One region of the Propioniciclava sp. LT294 genome, then DNA from elsewhere that is predicted to be linked to it. Evidence: predicted binding sites of a transcription regulator. Region 1 holds the regulator's gene; the other holds the start of a gene.
The links. The regulator HrcA, encoded in region 1, represses chaperone genes, less so after heat shock. The targets are predictions, from matches to a motif close to TTGGCACTCGNNNNNNNCGAGTGCCAA.
Positions count from the first base shown of each region.

Region 2: groL (chaperonin GroEL) is a predicted target of HrcA. The motif match lies at 2,423-2,449, and genes of this name have one in related genera.

Region 1 is NZ_JCAKNG010000001.1:73,009-80,525, forward strand. Features, by position in the region: gene AC5YDA_RS00370 (queuosine precursor transporter) at 1-467, shown strand, start outside; gene AC5YDA_RS00375 (PP2C family protein-serine/threonine phosphatase) at 458-1,198, opposite strand; gene tgt (tRNA guanosine(34) transglycosylase Tgt) at 1,263-2,483, opposite strand; gene AC5YDA_RS00385 (16S rRNA (uracil(1498)-N(3))-methyltransferase) at 2,480-3,226, opposite strand; gene dnaJ (molecular chaperone DnaJ) at 3,261-4,442, opposite strand; gene hrcA (heat-inducible transcriptional repressor HrcA) at 4,461-5,483, opposite strand; gene AC5YDA_RS00400 (MBL fold metallo-hydrolase) at 5,589-6,437, shown strand; gene AC5YDA_RS00405 (inositol monophosphatase family protein) at 6,439-7,197, opposite strand; gene AC5YDA_RS00410 (DUF3097 domain-containing protein) at 7,197-7,517, opposite strand, start outside.
Region 2 is NZ_JCAKNG010000007.1:27,664-35,180, reverse strand. Features, by position in the region: gene AC5YDA_RS10435 (DUF808 domain-containing protein) at 1-192, opposite strand, end outside; gene manA (mannose-6-phosphate isomerase, class I) at 254-1,498, opposite strand; gene AC5YDA_RS10425 (DUF3263 domain-containing protein) at 1,595-1,894, shown strand; gene AC5YDA_RS10420 (hypothetical protein) at 1,815-2,372, opposite strand; gene groL (chaperonin GroEL) at 2,584-4,215, shown strand; gene AC5YDA_RS10410 (M1 family metallopeptidase) at 4,297-5,607, opposite strand; gene AC5YDA_RS10405 (Pls/PosA family non-ribosomal peptide synthetase) at 5,635-7,517, opposite strand, start outside.

The DNA.
Region 1 (7,517 bases):
GGCGCGCCATCGTGGTGGGGTTCGTGATGTCCGCCCTGATGAGCGTGACCTTCCTGGTCGTGGGAGCCGCGCCGCCGGCGTCCGACTGGCCGAACCAGGAGTCGTGGGTGCTGGTCCTGGGCTTCGTCCCGCGGATCGTGCTGGCCAGCCTGCTGGGGTACGTCGCGGGGCAGCTGCTGAACGCGTGGGTGCTCGTCCGCCTGAAGGCGCACTTCGGCGAGCGGAGCCTGTGGGTGCGGCTGGTCACCTCGACGGTCGTCGGCGAGTTCGTCGACACGCTCATCTTCTGCACCATCGCCTTCGGCCCCCTGGGCGCCTTCATGGGCGGCGGCTCGATCCCGCTCCCCTCGTTGGTGAACTACATCGTGGTCGGGTTCGTCTACAAGGTGCTCGTCGAGGTGTTGCTGTTGCCGGTCACCTACCGTGTCATCAAGGCCGTGAAGGGCCGCGAACCCGACTACGCCTGACCCTGCCCCACCTCGCCGACGTCGAGGACGACGGCGGTGACGTTGTCGCGCCCCCCGGCCTCGACCGCCGCGTTGACCAGGGCGGATGCCGCCTCGGCGGGATCCGCGTGGGCGGAGAGGATCGCTTCGATCTCGGGGTCGGTGAGCTCACCGTTCAGCCCGTCGGAGCAGAGAAGGAACCGGTCCCCCGGCACTTGGGGCAACAGCCACAGGTCGACGTCGGGGGTGTCCGGCTGGCCGAGGCTGCGGGTCACGATGTTGCGGGAGCGGTGGGTGCGCGCCTGCTCGGCGGTGATGACCCCCTCCAGGATGAGCTCCTCGGCCTCACTGTGGTCGACCGTGGCTCGGGCCAGCTCGCCGCCGGACAGCCGGTAGACGCGGCTGTCGCCGACGTTGAAGACGGCCCAGTGCGCCTCACCTCCGACCGCCACCACCGCCAGCCCGGTGACCGTGCTGCCCATGCCGCGGGCCGACGGGTGCTCCTGGCCGTGGGCGAGGATGCGGTCGTTCACAGCGTGCAGCGCGGCGACGAGGCCGGCGGGGTCGAGGTCGTCCCTGCGTGCCAGCGGAACCAGGCCGTCGATGACCATCGCGCTGGCGACGTCCCCGGCCGCGTGGCCGCCCATGCCGTCGGCCACGGCCCACAGCCGCTCACCGAGCAGGACGCTGTCCTCGTTGTGGTGGCGCACGCGCCCCACGTCACTGCGGTGGCCGCTGGTGACGGTCAGCATGGGCTCGTGTCCTCCTCGCGCCACAGGGTGTGGGCTCCGGCGAAATAGTAGTGCTCGGGGACGCTCAACGCCGGGCGTAGAAGCGCCCGAGGAACTCGGCCCGGAAGGTGTCGAACCGTCCCTGCTCGATCGAGGCACGGATGTCGTCGACCAGGCGCACCGTGAAGCGCTCGTTGTGGATGGTCGCGAGGGTCGCCGACAGCATCTCCTTGGCCTTGAACAGGTGGTGCAGGTAGGCGCGGGAGTAGTGGGTGCAGGTGTGGCAGTCGCACCCCTCCTCGATGGGGCCGAGGTGGCGTCGGTTGACGGAGGCCAGCAGGTTGTACCGGCCGTCCGCGGTGTAGACCGCCGAGTTGCGCGCCACGCGTGACGGGTTCACGCAGTCGAAGGTGTCGGCGCCGTTCTCGACGGCGGCGAAGAAGTCGTCCGGCTCGGAGATGCCGAGCAGGTGGCGCGGCTTGTCGAACGGCAATTCGTCCGCCACCCAGCCCACGATCGTGCCGAGGTTCTCCTTCTCCAGCGCCCCGCCGATGCCGAAGCCGTCGAATCGCCGGCCGTCCACCTCGAGATCGGCCAGACCGCGGGCCGCCTGTCGGCGGAGGTCCTCGTACTGCGCGCCCTGGACCACCCCGAACAACGCCTGGTAGGGCTTGCCCACCCGGGAGTCGGTCAGCTCGCGGTGTGCCCGGAGACAGCGCGCGGCCCATCGGTGCGTCCGCGCGACGGACTCCTCCTGGTAGCCGCGCGTGTTCATCAGGGTGGTCAACTCGTCGAAGGCGAACATGATGTCCGCCCCGATCTCGTGCTGCACCCGCATGCTGACCTCCGGCGTGAACCGGTGGAGGTCCCCGTTGAGGTGGCTCTTGAACGTCACCCCGTCCTCGTCGACGTGGGCGAGGCGTTCCTTCCCCTCAGCGATCACCTCGTCGTCGGCCAGACCCGAGGCGTCCATGGCCAGGACCTTGCGGAACCCGACGCCCAGGCTCATCACCTGGAAGCCGCCCGAGTCGGTGAAGGTGGGGCCGGGCCAGTTCATGAAGCGGCCCAGTCCCCCGGCCTCGTCGATCAGGTCGGATCCGGGCTGCAGGTAGAGGTGGTAGGCGTTCGCCAGCACCGCCTGGGCACCCAGGTCGGCGACGGCCTCGGGCGTGACCGCCTTGACCGTGGCCTTCGTGCCGACCGCGACGAAGGCGGGGGTGGCGATGTCACCGTGCGGCGTGCTGATGACACCGGTGCGACCGCGCCCGTTCGGGAGGGTCGCGCCGGTGGAGAAGCCGAAGGTCACTTGGCCTTGCTGACGCGCTGCTGGAAGGCCTGGAGCTGCGCGAGCGCGACGACACCGGCGGTGGAGGTGCGCAGGACGCCGTCGCTGACGAGCAACGGGCGGGCGCCGGCCGCGACGAAGTCCCTCACCTCCTCGTCGGTGAGGCCCCCTTCGGGGCCGATGATGATGAGCACGTCGCCCTCGGTCGGCAGGTCGAAATGGCGCAGCGTCAACTCGGAACCCTCGTGGAGCACGAACGCGATCGACATCTCGGGGATGAGTTCGAGCAGCTCCGAGGTGCGCATGGCCGCCGTGACGATCGGGACGCGCAGGCGACGGCTCTGCTTGGTGGCCTCGCGCGCGGTTGCGCGCCAGCGGCCGAGTTGGCGCTCCTGCCGGTCGTGCGTCCAGCGGACGACCGAACGGCTCGACTGCCACGGGATGATCCGGTCGACCCCGATCTCGGTGAGGACCTCGACGGCCAGCTCCGAGCGATCGCCCTTCGCGAGCGCCTGCACGGCGTGGTAGCGGATCGACGGGATGCCCGCGGTGAGCACCTCGGCCACCTCCAGGCTCACCGATGCCTTGTCGACCGCCACGACGGGGCCCCGGACGCCGGTGCCGGCGCCGTCGGCCACCGTGATGGTCTCCCCCACCCGGATCCGGCGCACGGTGGCCGCATGGCGACCCTCCTCGCCGGACAGGGTGACGGTGTCCCCGACCTGCGGGGAATGCAGGTCGGTCAGGAACAGGGCTTCGGTCATGACTCCTCGCCTGGGTCGTCGCGTCGGGTGTGGGTCACTCGGTGAAGGCGTCCTTCAGTTTGCTGAAGAACCCCCGGTGCGACTGACCGCGCGACACCGTGGCCTCCGGACGGGTCTCCCCACGCGCCTCCGCCAACTTGCGGAGGAGTTCGCGCTGCGAGTCGTCCAGGGACTGTGGTGTCTGCACCAACAGGGTAACGCCGAGGTCGCCCCGTCCGGTGCCACGGAGGCGCGGCACGCCGCGCCCCGCGATGACCAGGCGTGTCCCCGACTGCGTGCCGGCGGGCACGTCGAGCTTCACCCGGCTCTCTTCGGGCAGGTTGCCCTCGAGGTCGGCCTCCAGCGTCTCGATCCACACCTCGGTCCCCAGCGCGGCAGCGGTCATGGGCAGCCTGGCCACCATCTCGAGGTTGTCGCCGTCCCGCTTGAACACGTCGTGCGGGGAGACCGACAGTTCGACGTACAGGTCGCCGGAGGGGCCCCCGCCCGGACCGACCTCGCCCTGGGAGTCGAGGTGGACCCGGTTGCCGGTGCTCACACCGGCGGGGATCTTGACGTTGATCGTGCGGGTCGAGCGGACGCGCCCCTCACCTGAGCACTCACCACAGGGGTGCTCGATGACCGTCCCGTAGCCACGACAGGTGGGGCACGGCTGGACGGTGCGAATGTCGCCCAGGAACGAGCGCTGAACCGTCTGGACGTCGCCCGCCCCATGGCACGTGGTGCAGGTCACCGGTTCGGTGCCGTCCGCGGCTCCCCTGCCCGAGCAGGTGGGGCAGATGACGGCGGTGTCCACGCGGATGGGCTTGGTGACGCCGAAGGCCGCCTCCGACAGGGTGAGGTTGAGCCGGACGAGCGCGTCCTGCCCCTTGCGGACCCGGCTGCGCGGCCCCCGGGAACCCTGGGCGCCGAACATCGCGTCGAACAGGCCGCCGACGTCGAAGCCCTGCGCGCCGCCGGGGAAGCCGCCGAAGCCGCCCGGCCCGAAACCGCCGGCCCCACCCCGCATGGGGTTGCCGCCGAGGTCGTACATCTGGCGCTTCTTGTCGTCGCTCAGGACGGCGTAGGCCTCGCCGATCTCCTTGAACTTGTCGGCCGAGGCGGGGTCGTCCGCCACGTCCGGGTGGTACTTCATCGCCAGCTTGCGGTACGCCTTCTTGATCTGGTCGCCCGTCGCGTCCCGGGGAACACCCAAGACCTCGTAGTAGTCGCTCAACTCATTCCTTCTGTGCGGTCAGCCTTCAGCGAGGAATCGACCCACGTAGCGTGCGACAGCGCGCACGGATGCGATGGCCGAGGGGTAGTCCATGCGCGTGGGACCCAGGATGCCGAGGGTGGCCCATGCGCGTTCGTCCGAACCGTAGCCCGATGCCACGACGGACGTCGACTGCAGCGGTTCGTATGCGTTCTCGTGCCCGATCCGGACGGTGACGTCCGCCGTCGAGGTGGCCTCGCCGAGCAGGTGCAGCAGCACCACCTGCTCCTCGAGCGCCTCGAGGACGGGCTTCACCGTCGTCTCGTACTGGTCGCCGAACCGGGTGAGGTTCGGCACGCCGGCGACGGCCACCCGCGCCCCGGGGTCGTCGGAGACGATGTCCAGCATCGCCGAGACCACGGTCGCGGCGAGGGCGGACGCCGAGGGCGGCAGGGGGTCGGCGAACGAGGCCAGTCGGTCGACCGCCTCACGGGCGCTCGCGCCGATGAGCAGGTCGGCCAGACGTTCGCGGACGAGGTTGAGGTCGACGTCGCCGTCGGCCTCCGGCGGCAGCGCGACCAGGCGCTGCTCGACCGTCCCGGTCGTCGAGACGCACATCACCAGGCCGCGATCGGGGCCCAGGCGCAGCACCTCCACGTGGCGGACCGCGAGCGAGGACAGCACCGGGTACTGGACGATCGCCACCTGGCGGGTGATCTGGGCGAGGAGTTGGACCGTGCGGCGGACGACGTCGTCCACGTCCAGCGCGCCTGCCATGAAGGCGGTGATGGCCCGCTTCTCCGCCATCGAGAGGGGCTTGACCGTGGAGAGTCGATCGACGAACAGGCGGTAGCCCTTGTCGGTGGGGATGCGGCCGGCGGAGGTGTGGGGCTGGGTGATGTAGCCCTCCTCCTCCAGCGCCGCCATGTCGTTGCGGACCGTCGCCGGCGAGACGTTGAGATTGTGCCGCTCGACCAGCGCGCGCGAGCCGACGGGTTCCTGGCTGGAGACGTAGTCCGTGACGATCGCACGCAGGATCGCGAGCTTGCGGTCGTCCAGCACTCCCATCACCTCCTTGGCACTCACCATGACGGAGTGCCAGTCTACGCCATGCCTCCCTGCGGGTCTGAACCGGGCGCGCCCCCGGGGCCCCGGTAGGGTGGCCGGGTGGAGTTCAGCCTGTCCGAGTTCAAGCCCGTCGCCGATCGCGTCTACGTGGCGGTCGCCGAGCCGGACTCGGTCAACATCGGCCTCGTGGTCGGAACCACCGGCGCCGTGGTCATCGACACCGGCAGCTCTCCCACCCAGGGACGCGCGATCCTCGCCGCGGCACGCGTCCTGGCGGGCGAAGTGCCCATCACCCATGTACTGGTCACCCACGCCCACCACGACCACCTCTTCGGGCTGGCGGGGTTCGAGGGCGTCGCGTCGATCGGCCACGAAGGGCTCCGCGCGCTGCTCGAGGAGCGCCGTCCGGACGCCGGGGAACTGGCCCGGTTCGGCATGACGGACGCCGATCTGGCCGCACCCTCGACCACGTTCAACATGGCCTCAGCGGTCAACCTCGGCGACTGCCACGTCGAGTTCGCCCACTTCGGACGCGGGCACACCGACCACGACGCCGTCGCCGTGGTCCCGGCGCGCAAGGTGGCGTTCCTCGGTGACCTGCTGGAGACCTCGGCAGAGCCGTGGGCGGGGCCCGACTCCCATCCCGGTGAGTGGGGTGCCAGCCTCGACTGGATCGCGGGCATGATGCCGCGGGACTGCACCATCATCCCCGGCCACGGGCCCGCGCTGAACATGGATTCGGCCGGCACGCAGCGCGGCGAGATGCAGTGGCTGCACGAGCGTGCCGAGGCGCTGTACGACGCCGGCAAGCCTGCCGAGGGTGCCTGGGCCGCGGACTGGCCGTGGCCGCAGGAACCCGCCGAGCGGTTCGTGGCGCAGGCGCTCGTGCGCATGCGCGAGGCGGGGCGTCCGCGCCGGCGTCCGACGCTTCCGCTGCTCAACGGCTGAATCAGGCGAGCGCCGTCCCCATCTGAGCGACGACGGCGTCCGACCGCCCCACCGACAGCATGCGCCCGCCGATGCCGGGCGCGTAGGGGCGACCGTCGACCCGCGCCGCCCCGCCCAGTTCACCGACCAGCAGCGTGCCCGCCAAGTGGTCCCACGGGTGGATCGACCGGTAGGCGAGCCCGTCCAGTTCACCGCGGGCGAGCGCCGGGTAGTCGATCGCGCAGGAGCCGCGGGTGGGGCGCAGACGCAGACCCTCGGCGCTCTCCCTGGCCAGGCGGGGCCAGACCGCGACCCGCCACGGGCTCGGCGTGGGTCCCAACGGGGTGAGGGGCGTGCCGTTGCACGCGGCACCGGCGCCGCGCTCGGCGACGTAGAGCGCGTCGTGGAGGGGCTGCCAGATCCAGCCGCGGATGGCGACCCCTTGGCGCACCTCGGCGACCATGACGCCGAAGTCGATGCTGCCGGAGGCGAAGTTGCGGGTGCCGTCCACGGGGTCGATGACCCAGGCGTGCTCGGCGGTCGAGAGGCCCTCGACGAGCCGGGGGTCGACGAAGCTGGCCTCCTCCCCCACCACCAGCACCCCGGGCATGGCCCGCCGGAAGGCCTCGGTGAGTTCCGCCTCGGCCTCCCGGTCGGCGACGGTCACCAGGTCGCCCGGACGCTTCTGCTCCACCTCGTGGCGCGCCAGTGCGCGGAACCTGGGCAGGACCACCCGCGCGCAGACGTCCTTGATGAGGTCGCTGACGTCCTCGGTCCGCATCAGGACTCCCTGTCCAGGTGGTCGTCGGTGACGAAGTCGATGAGCCTCTCGACCTCGGTGAGGAGCCTGGGGTCGAGGTCCTTCCACCCGGTGACCTGACCGAGGATCCGCTTCCAGCCCCGCGCGACGTCCGTCTGGTCGGCGTGCGGCCAATCCAGCGCCGCCAGGATCCCCTTCTTCCAGTCGGTGCCGCGCGGGATGTCCGGCCAGCGTGTCAGCCCGACACGGGCGGGCTTGATGGCGGCCCAGATGTCGATGTACTCGTGACCCGTCACGAGCACGTGCTCTCCGCTGACCTGCTCGACGATGCGCCACTCCTT
Region 2 (7,517 bases), on a different contig from region 1:
GATCATGGGCAACTCGCGTGCCGGGGACATCCCGGTCACGTAGCGGGGCGTCACCGCGGCGTCGTCGACGACCACGCCCGCAGCCTTGGCGCTGGCGCGGCCCGCGGCCGCGGTCACGTCGTCCACCGATGCTGCGGCGAGCTTGGCCATCGCCGCGATGTCGTCCAGCAGTGCCGCGAGACCGCCACTCATGGGTTGACCCTTCTCCGGGTGAGGTGTGCGCCCCCAGAGTAGGTGCCGGACGCGGTGTGCGTCAGCCCAGGCCGGGGGCGGCGAGGAAGACCTGGCCCGAGCCCGTCGCGGTGATCGAGGGGCTGGTGGCGGGGATGAAGACGGAGCCGCCGCTGCCCAGGTGGAGGGTGTGCTCCGTGCTCGACAGGGTCACCTCGCCCCGGGTGACCAGCGCGATGCGTGCACCCTCGGGGGCCGGCACGGTCAGCGACGCCCCGGGGGTGACCTCGAGGCGCCACACGTCGAACTCGTGGCAGTGCGTCGGGTAGCTCCACACCCCGGGGTCGGTCTCGGTGCCGTCGACCACCTCGGGGTCGCCCCAGCCGAAGTCGACCACGCGCACGAGTTCGTCCACCGAGACGTGCTTGCTGGTGAGGCCTCCGCGCAGGACGTTGTCGCTGCTCGCCATGACCTCGATGCCGGTGCCGTGGAGGTGCGCGTGCATCGTGCCGGCCGGGGTGTACAGCCCCTGTCCCGGAGTCAGTTCCACCCGGTTCATGAGCAACGCCGCCAGGATGCCCGGGTCGCGCGGGAACGTGTCGTCGAGTTCGAGGGCGGTCCGGGCGAAAGCGCCGAGGTCGCCGTCCGCGTCGCGGTGGGCCATCGCGGCGGCGAGGACCTCGTCCACCGTGTCGCCCTGGCGTTCCTTCATCGACAGGACTTCGAGGAACAACTCCTGCAGGCCCGCCTCGCCGCCGCGGGCCCGGAGGGGGGCGATCAGGCGCTCGACGAGCGGGCCGGCCTCCAGCGCTTCGAACAGCGCGATCGTCCGGACGGGGTCGCGGAAGCCGCACAGGGCATGGAACTCGGTGAGCGCGACGAGGATCTCGGGCTTGGGCCACGTGTCCTTGTAGATGCGGTGCGGCGCGGTCCGCGGGATGCCCGCGGCATCCTCCGCGGCGAACCCGTCCTCCGCCTGCTTCCGTGACGGGTGTGCCTGCAGCGACAGGGGATGACGGGCGGAGAGCACCTTCAGCAGGAAGGGCAGCTGGGGGCCGAACGCGGCCACGCTCGGGCCGCCCAACATCTCGGGCCGTTGGGCGAGGGTGGTGTCAAGGGTGGCGTCGGCCAGTTCGGACGGTGCGAGGGGGTGGGCTCCGAGCCACAACTCGGCCAGCGGCCGCCCGTCGGGTTCCGTCCCGAGCAACTCGTGGATGGTGTCGAACGTCCCCCACGGGTAGTGGACCAACGTGCCCCGCAGGTGCTCCATGCCGTGCGCACCCTCCTCATTGATCGTGGCCCACGGTGGACGGGGCGTCCTGTCCATTCTTCTCCGGGACCCCCGCAAGGGCAAGCAGCGAGGCCCGGTTGCCCCCCGCCCGGGTGAATGACACCGGTGTGATTCGTGGCTTACCATGAGGGCATGTCCGACGCACTGGCCCACGCCGCAACCGGTCTCCCCGAGTCCGGCCTCACGGAGTTCGAGGCCGACCTGCTCGACTTCGAGGCGGTCTCCTGGCGGGCCGCCGAGGGCAAGGACGCCGCGATCCTGCAGAGGTTCGACCTCTCCGTGCCGCGGTACTACCAGGAGATCAACGCCTTGATCGACCGTCCCGAGGCGCTGGCCCACGCACCCCTGCTCGTCAAGCGGCTGCGACGCCTCCGTGACCGTCGCCAGCAGGACCGCTCGGCGCGCCACCTGCCGTTCTCCTCGACCGTCTGAGCGGACGCCGGGGCCACAGTGCCGCCAGCCCCGGACGGCCGCGGAACATCCACACCGGCCCGAAGGGGGTGCCCGTCTCCGCGTGGGCGTAGCCGCCGCTGTGCAGGCCCGCATGGCGCTCCAACGGGTTCTCCCAGGCGGGGTTGCCCGTCCGGGCCAGGGACCACGCCGACCCCAGCAGGTAGGCGGGCAGGAACCAGACCCCGGCCACGGCGTACTGGAGGGCATGGCGGCGCTCATGGTCGAGGACCCCGGGGGTCTGCTCCTCCAGGCGTGCCATCGTGCTGGTCGTGACCACGACGTCCCCGATCGTGAACGCGCCCGCGGGGGGAAACCGGAGCCGGTAGCCCTCGGCCAGGAGCAGGCCGGACGCGGCGCGACTGACGCGTGCGCCGCCCAACCCGGCGACGAGGAGCCCCACGGGCGTGGTGAGGTTGAGCCAGTTGGCCGCGTGGCGGAGGCGGTCGCGGGGGCGCATGTCCGAAGCCTAGGGTGCCCGTCCCACGAGCCGGGGGAGCCGGAGGGGAGATAGCACTCGCTTGTCTCGAGTGCTAATCGGCTGGTAAACATGGTGTTGGCACTCTCGGTGAGGGAGTGCCACCAGCACCGGCCGTGTGAGACCTGCCGATCAGGTCGTCCGTCGCGGGCACCGTCCGGAGCACGTCAAGACATTCGAAAGGGCTGCCGCAGTGGCAAAGCTTATTGAATTCAACGTCGAGGCCCGCCGCGGGCTCGAGCGGGGCATGAACACCCTCGCCGACGCGGTGAAGGTGACGCTCGGTCCCAAGGGCCGCAATGTCGTCCTCGAGAAGAAGTGGGGCGCCCCCACGATCACCAACGACGGCGTCTCCATCGCCAAGGAGATCGAGCTCGAGGATCCGTTCGAGAAGATCGGTGCGGAGCTCGTCAAGGAGGTCGCCAAGAAGACCGACGACGTCGCGGGCGACGGAACCACCACCGCCACGGTCATCGCCCAGGCGATGGTCCGCGAGGGCCTCCGCAACGTGACCGCCGGCGCCAACCCGATGGGCCTGAAGAAGGGCATCGAGAAGGCCGTCGCCGCCATCGCCGAGGAGCTGGCCGCCCAGGCCAAGTCCGTCGACACCAAGGAGCAGATCGCCGCCACGGCGTCCATCTCCGCCGCTGACCCGACCGTGGGCGAGATCATCGCCGAGGCCATGGACAAGGTCGGCAAGGAGGGTGTCATCACCGTCGAGGAGTCCAACACCTTCGGGCTCGACCTCGAGCTCACCGAGGGCATGCGCTTCGACAAGGGCTACATCTCCCCGTACTTCGTGACCGACGCCGAGCGCATGGAGGCCGTCCTGGACGACCCCTACATCCTCGTCGCCAACAGCAAGGTCTCCAACCTGAAGGACCTCCTGCCCGTGCTGGAGAAGGTCATGCAGGCCGGCCGTCCGCTGCTCGTCATCGCCGAGGACGTCGACGGTGAGGCCCTCGCCGGCCTGATCGTCAACAAGATCCGTGGCACCTTCAAGTCCGTGGGCGTCAAGGCCCCGGGCTTCGGCGACCGCCGCAAGGCCATGCTGGGTGACATCGCGATCCTGACCGGTGGCCAGGTCATCTCCGAGGAGGTCGGCCTCAAGCTGGACGCCGTGACCGTCGAGCTGCTCGGCCGCGCGCGCCAGGTCATCGTCACCAAGGACGAGACCACCATCGTCGATGGTGCCGGTGACTCCGCGCAGATCGAGGGTCGCGTGGCCCAGATCCGCCGCGAGATCGAGAACAGCGACTCCGACTACGACCGCGAGAAGCTCCAGGAGCGCCTCGCCAAGCTGGCCGGCGGCGTGGCCGTCATCAAGGTCGGCGCGGCCACCGAGGTCGAGCTGAAGGAGCGCAAGCACCGCATCGAGGACGCCGTGCGCAACGCCAAGGCGGCCGTCGAGGAGGGCATCGTCGCCGGCGGCGGCGTCGCGCTGCTCCAGGCCGCTGCCGCGGTCAAGGACAAGGTCGCGGACTCCCTCGAGGGCGACGAGCTGGTCGGCGCCAACATCGTCTTCACCGCGGCCTCGGCCCCGCTGAAGCAGATCGCCGAGAACGCGGGCTTCGAGGGTGGCGTCATCGCGGAGAAGGTCGCCGGTCTCGAGCCGGGCAAGGGCCTCAACGCGGCCACCGGCGAGTACGTCGACATGCTGGCGGCGGGCATCCCCGACCCGGCCAAGGTGACCCGCTCCGCGCTGCAGAACGCGGCGTCCATCGCGGCGCTGTTCCTCACCACCGAGGCCGTCATCGCCGACAAGCCGGAGAAGGCTCCGGCCATGCCGGCCGGCGACGGTGGCATGGGTGGCATGGACTTCTGAGTCCGGTCGTTCCGAAACACCACGGGCGCTCCTGCATCGCAGGGGCGCCCGTGCTCGTCCGGGGTGAGGGTGAGCCCCCGGTCAGTCCACCTGACCCAGCCGCGGGCAGGGCGGCAGCGGGACCTCGTGGAGCCAGGCCGCGAACAGGGCCGCCCGGTCGCTCCCGGTGGCCCGGGTCACGTGCTCGATGAAGCCCTGCGTGGTGACGACGCCACCCGTGGCGACCCAGTCGCGGCAGAGGCCGAAGAAGGCCTCGTCACCGACCGCCGCTCGCAGGGCGTGCAGCGTCAGGGCGCCCCGCTTGTAGACCCAGTCGTCGAACATGTCGTCCATCCCGGGATCCGACAGCGGGGTGGACTGGCCCTCGGCGGGCAGAGCCCTCCAGTGCAGGACGGCGCGCTCGTCGGCGGTCCCGAGACCGCGTTGCTCCGACCACAACCACTCCGTGTAGCAGGCGAACCCCTCGTGCAGCCAGATGTCCTTCAGGAGCCCTGCGGTGACCGTGTTGCCGAACCACTGGTGGGCCAGTTCGTGCATGACCAGGCGCTCGTTGTCCCAGTCGTCGACGAGGTGGTTGATGCCGAAGCTCGCCATCGCCTGCGCCTCGAGCGGGATCTCGAGCGGCTCGTCCACCACGACGGCCCGATAGGAGTGGAAGGGGTAGGGGCCGAACCAGCCCTCCAGGGCGTCCAGCATCGCGGGCAGGCGTAGCAGCGGTGACGAGGCCGGGACCGGGCGCGTCCGGGGACGGACCAGCGTCACGCGCCCGTGGGAACCGGGCAGCGGCTGGTCGACGAGGCGTCCGATCGCGACGCTCACGAGGTAGGGGGCGGTCGGGGCATCCTCGACGAAGACGGACGTGGTGCGTCCGCCCTTCGTGGACTTCTGGACCGGACGCCCGGTCGCGACGCCGGTGTACTCCGCCTCGGTCGTGAGGGCGATGCGGTAGGTGGCGCGGTCATCGGCACGGTCGTTGCACGGGTAGAGCGACGGCGCGCCGTAGGGCTGCGAGGCGACCAGGATGCCGTCGGTGAGTTCCTCCCACCCGGCCGGCCCGTGGGCGCCGGGTACCGGGCCCGGCTTGCCGCTGTAGACGACCTGAAGCGTGGCCGTCCCGCCCGCGGCGAGGGGTTTGGCCAGCGGGATCGTCAGCTTGCGCGCCTTGTGGGTGTGCTTCTTGATCTTGGCCCCGTCGACGCGCACCTTGTCGACATGGAGGCCGCTGAGGTCGAGCCGCACCGCGGGCAGCTCTTCCAGCGCGCGGACGGTGAGGGTCGCCGTCGCGTCGAGCCTGTTGGTCGCCATGCGGTACTCGAGGGCGAGGTCGTAGTGCTCGACCTGGAAGGAGGTGTCACCGTGTCCGGGGAGGTAGGGATCAGGGACGGCGCGCACCGGATGATCCTGCCACACCCGCACGCCTCACTCGACCCACGGGCCGATGGGGTTCCCGATCCAGCGCGTCCGGCGCGGCACGGACTCGCCGCGCATCACCAGGGACGCCGGACCGATGGTCGAGTGGCGTCCGACCGTGGCGCCCGGCAGGACGACGCTGTTCGGGGACAGCGTCGCGCCGGCCTTCACGACCACGGTGTCCAGGGCGAGGACGCGGTCGTGGAACAGGTGGGTCTGGACGACGACGCCGCGCGAGATCGTCGCTCCGTCGCCGATCTCGACGAGGTCGGGTTCGGGCAGCCAGTACGACTCGTTCCACACGCCGGAGCCGATCCTCGCACCCATCGTGCGCAGCCAGATGTTGATCAGCGGCGTCCCGGTCGCCCAGCGGACGAACCACGGGGCGGTCACCAGCTCCACGAACTGGTCGGCCAGTTCGTTGCGCCACACGAACGAACTCCACAGGGGGTGCTCCCCGGGGCGCACGCGTCCGACCAGCAGCCGTTTGGGGATGACCGACAGCCACGTCGACAGGTAGCCCGCGGCGACCAGGACGTGGCCGCCGAGCGCCGCGGCCAGCCACCAGGAGACGGACGCCAGCGCCAGCAGCGCCGCGACCACCAGGACACCCAGGGCCATCGAGAACATCACCGCGACGATCCGGAACAGCTCGACGACCCCGCGCAGGACGCGGAGGGAGCGGGACGGGTCGTGGGTCAGGGAGGTGTCGACCTCCTGGACCGCCCGGCGCAGCGGGGACGGCGGGGAGCCGATCCACGACGTGGTCTTGCGGGCCTTGGCTCGCGGCGGCGCGGACGAGAGCACCGCGACCAGGCCGCGGGCGGGCACCTTGCGGCCCGGGGCCGCCATGCCGGAGTTGCCGAGGAAGGCGTCCTTGCCCACGCGGGTGCGGCCGGTGCGAAGCCAGCCGCCCCCCAGCTCGTAACCGCCCACGAGCGTGTCGTCGGCCAGGAACGAGTGCTCTCCGACACTGGCCAGCTTCGGGATCATCAGCACGGTGGACGCCTCGGCGTCCTTGCCCATCTCGGCGCCCAGCAGGCGCAGCCACACGGTCGTGAACCAGCCGGCGTACAGCGGGTAGAGCCACGTCCGGGCCTCGTCGAGGACACGGACGGTCGCCCACGCGGCGAGCCCGCGTCCGGAGTGCACGGGGACGTGCCCCTCGGAGACGAACAGGCCCAGGAAGCGGACCAGGCCCAGCACGAGCAGTGCGACGAGGGTGAAACCGGCGAGCACGGCCGGCGGCAGCCACGCGAAGGCGTGGCCGAGCAGGGTCGGGAGGTCCGTGCCCACCGGGGCGGTGGCGAGGACGAGGGCGGTGCCGGCGGTCAGGCCCGCGACCGGGATGCCCGCGATGGCGAGCGAGGCGAGCAGGTAGCCGAACCACCACAGGGGACGCCGACGCGGCGGCGCCTCCCAGGGGCCGCGGGCGCGGCGCTTGGCCTTCACGGCGGGCGAGCCCGTCCAGTACTCGCCGGCGGGGACGTCGGTGACCACGGCGGAGCCCGGTCCGACCTCGGCGCCCGCGCCGACCACCGTGTCGGGTCCGAGCGTGGAGCGCATGCCGATGCGGGCGTCGGCCCCGATCACCACGCGACCGACGTACAGCGTGTCGCCGTCGATCCAGTAGCCCGACAGGTCGGTCTCGATCTCGATGCTCGCCCCCTCGCCGACGGTCAGCAGCCCCGTGATCGGCGGCATCGTGTGGAGGTCGACGTTGCGCCCGATGGTCGCGCCGAGGAGGCGGGCGTACCAGGCCATGCCCGGTGCGGACGCGTTGCCGGTGGCCACGAGTTCCTCGGCGAGCCGCTCGGCCAGCCAGATGCGCAGGTGGGCGCGTCCTCCGCGGGGGTAGGTGCCCGGGACGACGGGGGCCAGGATGAGGCGCG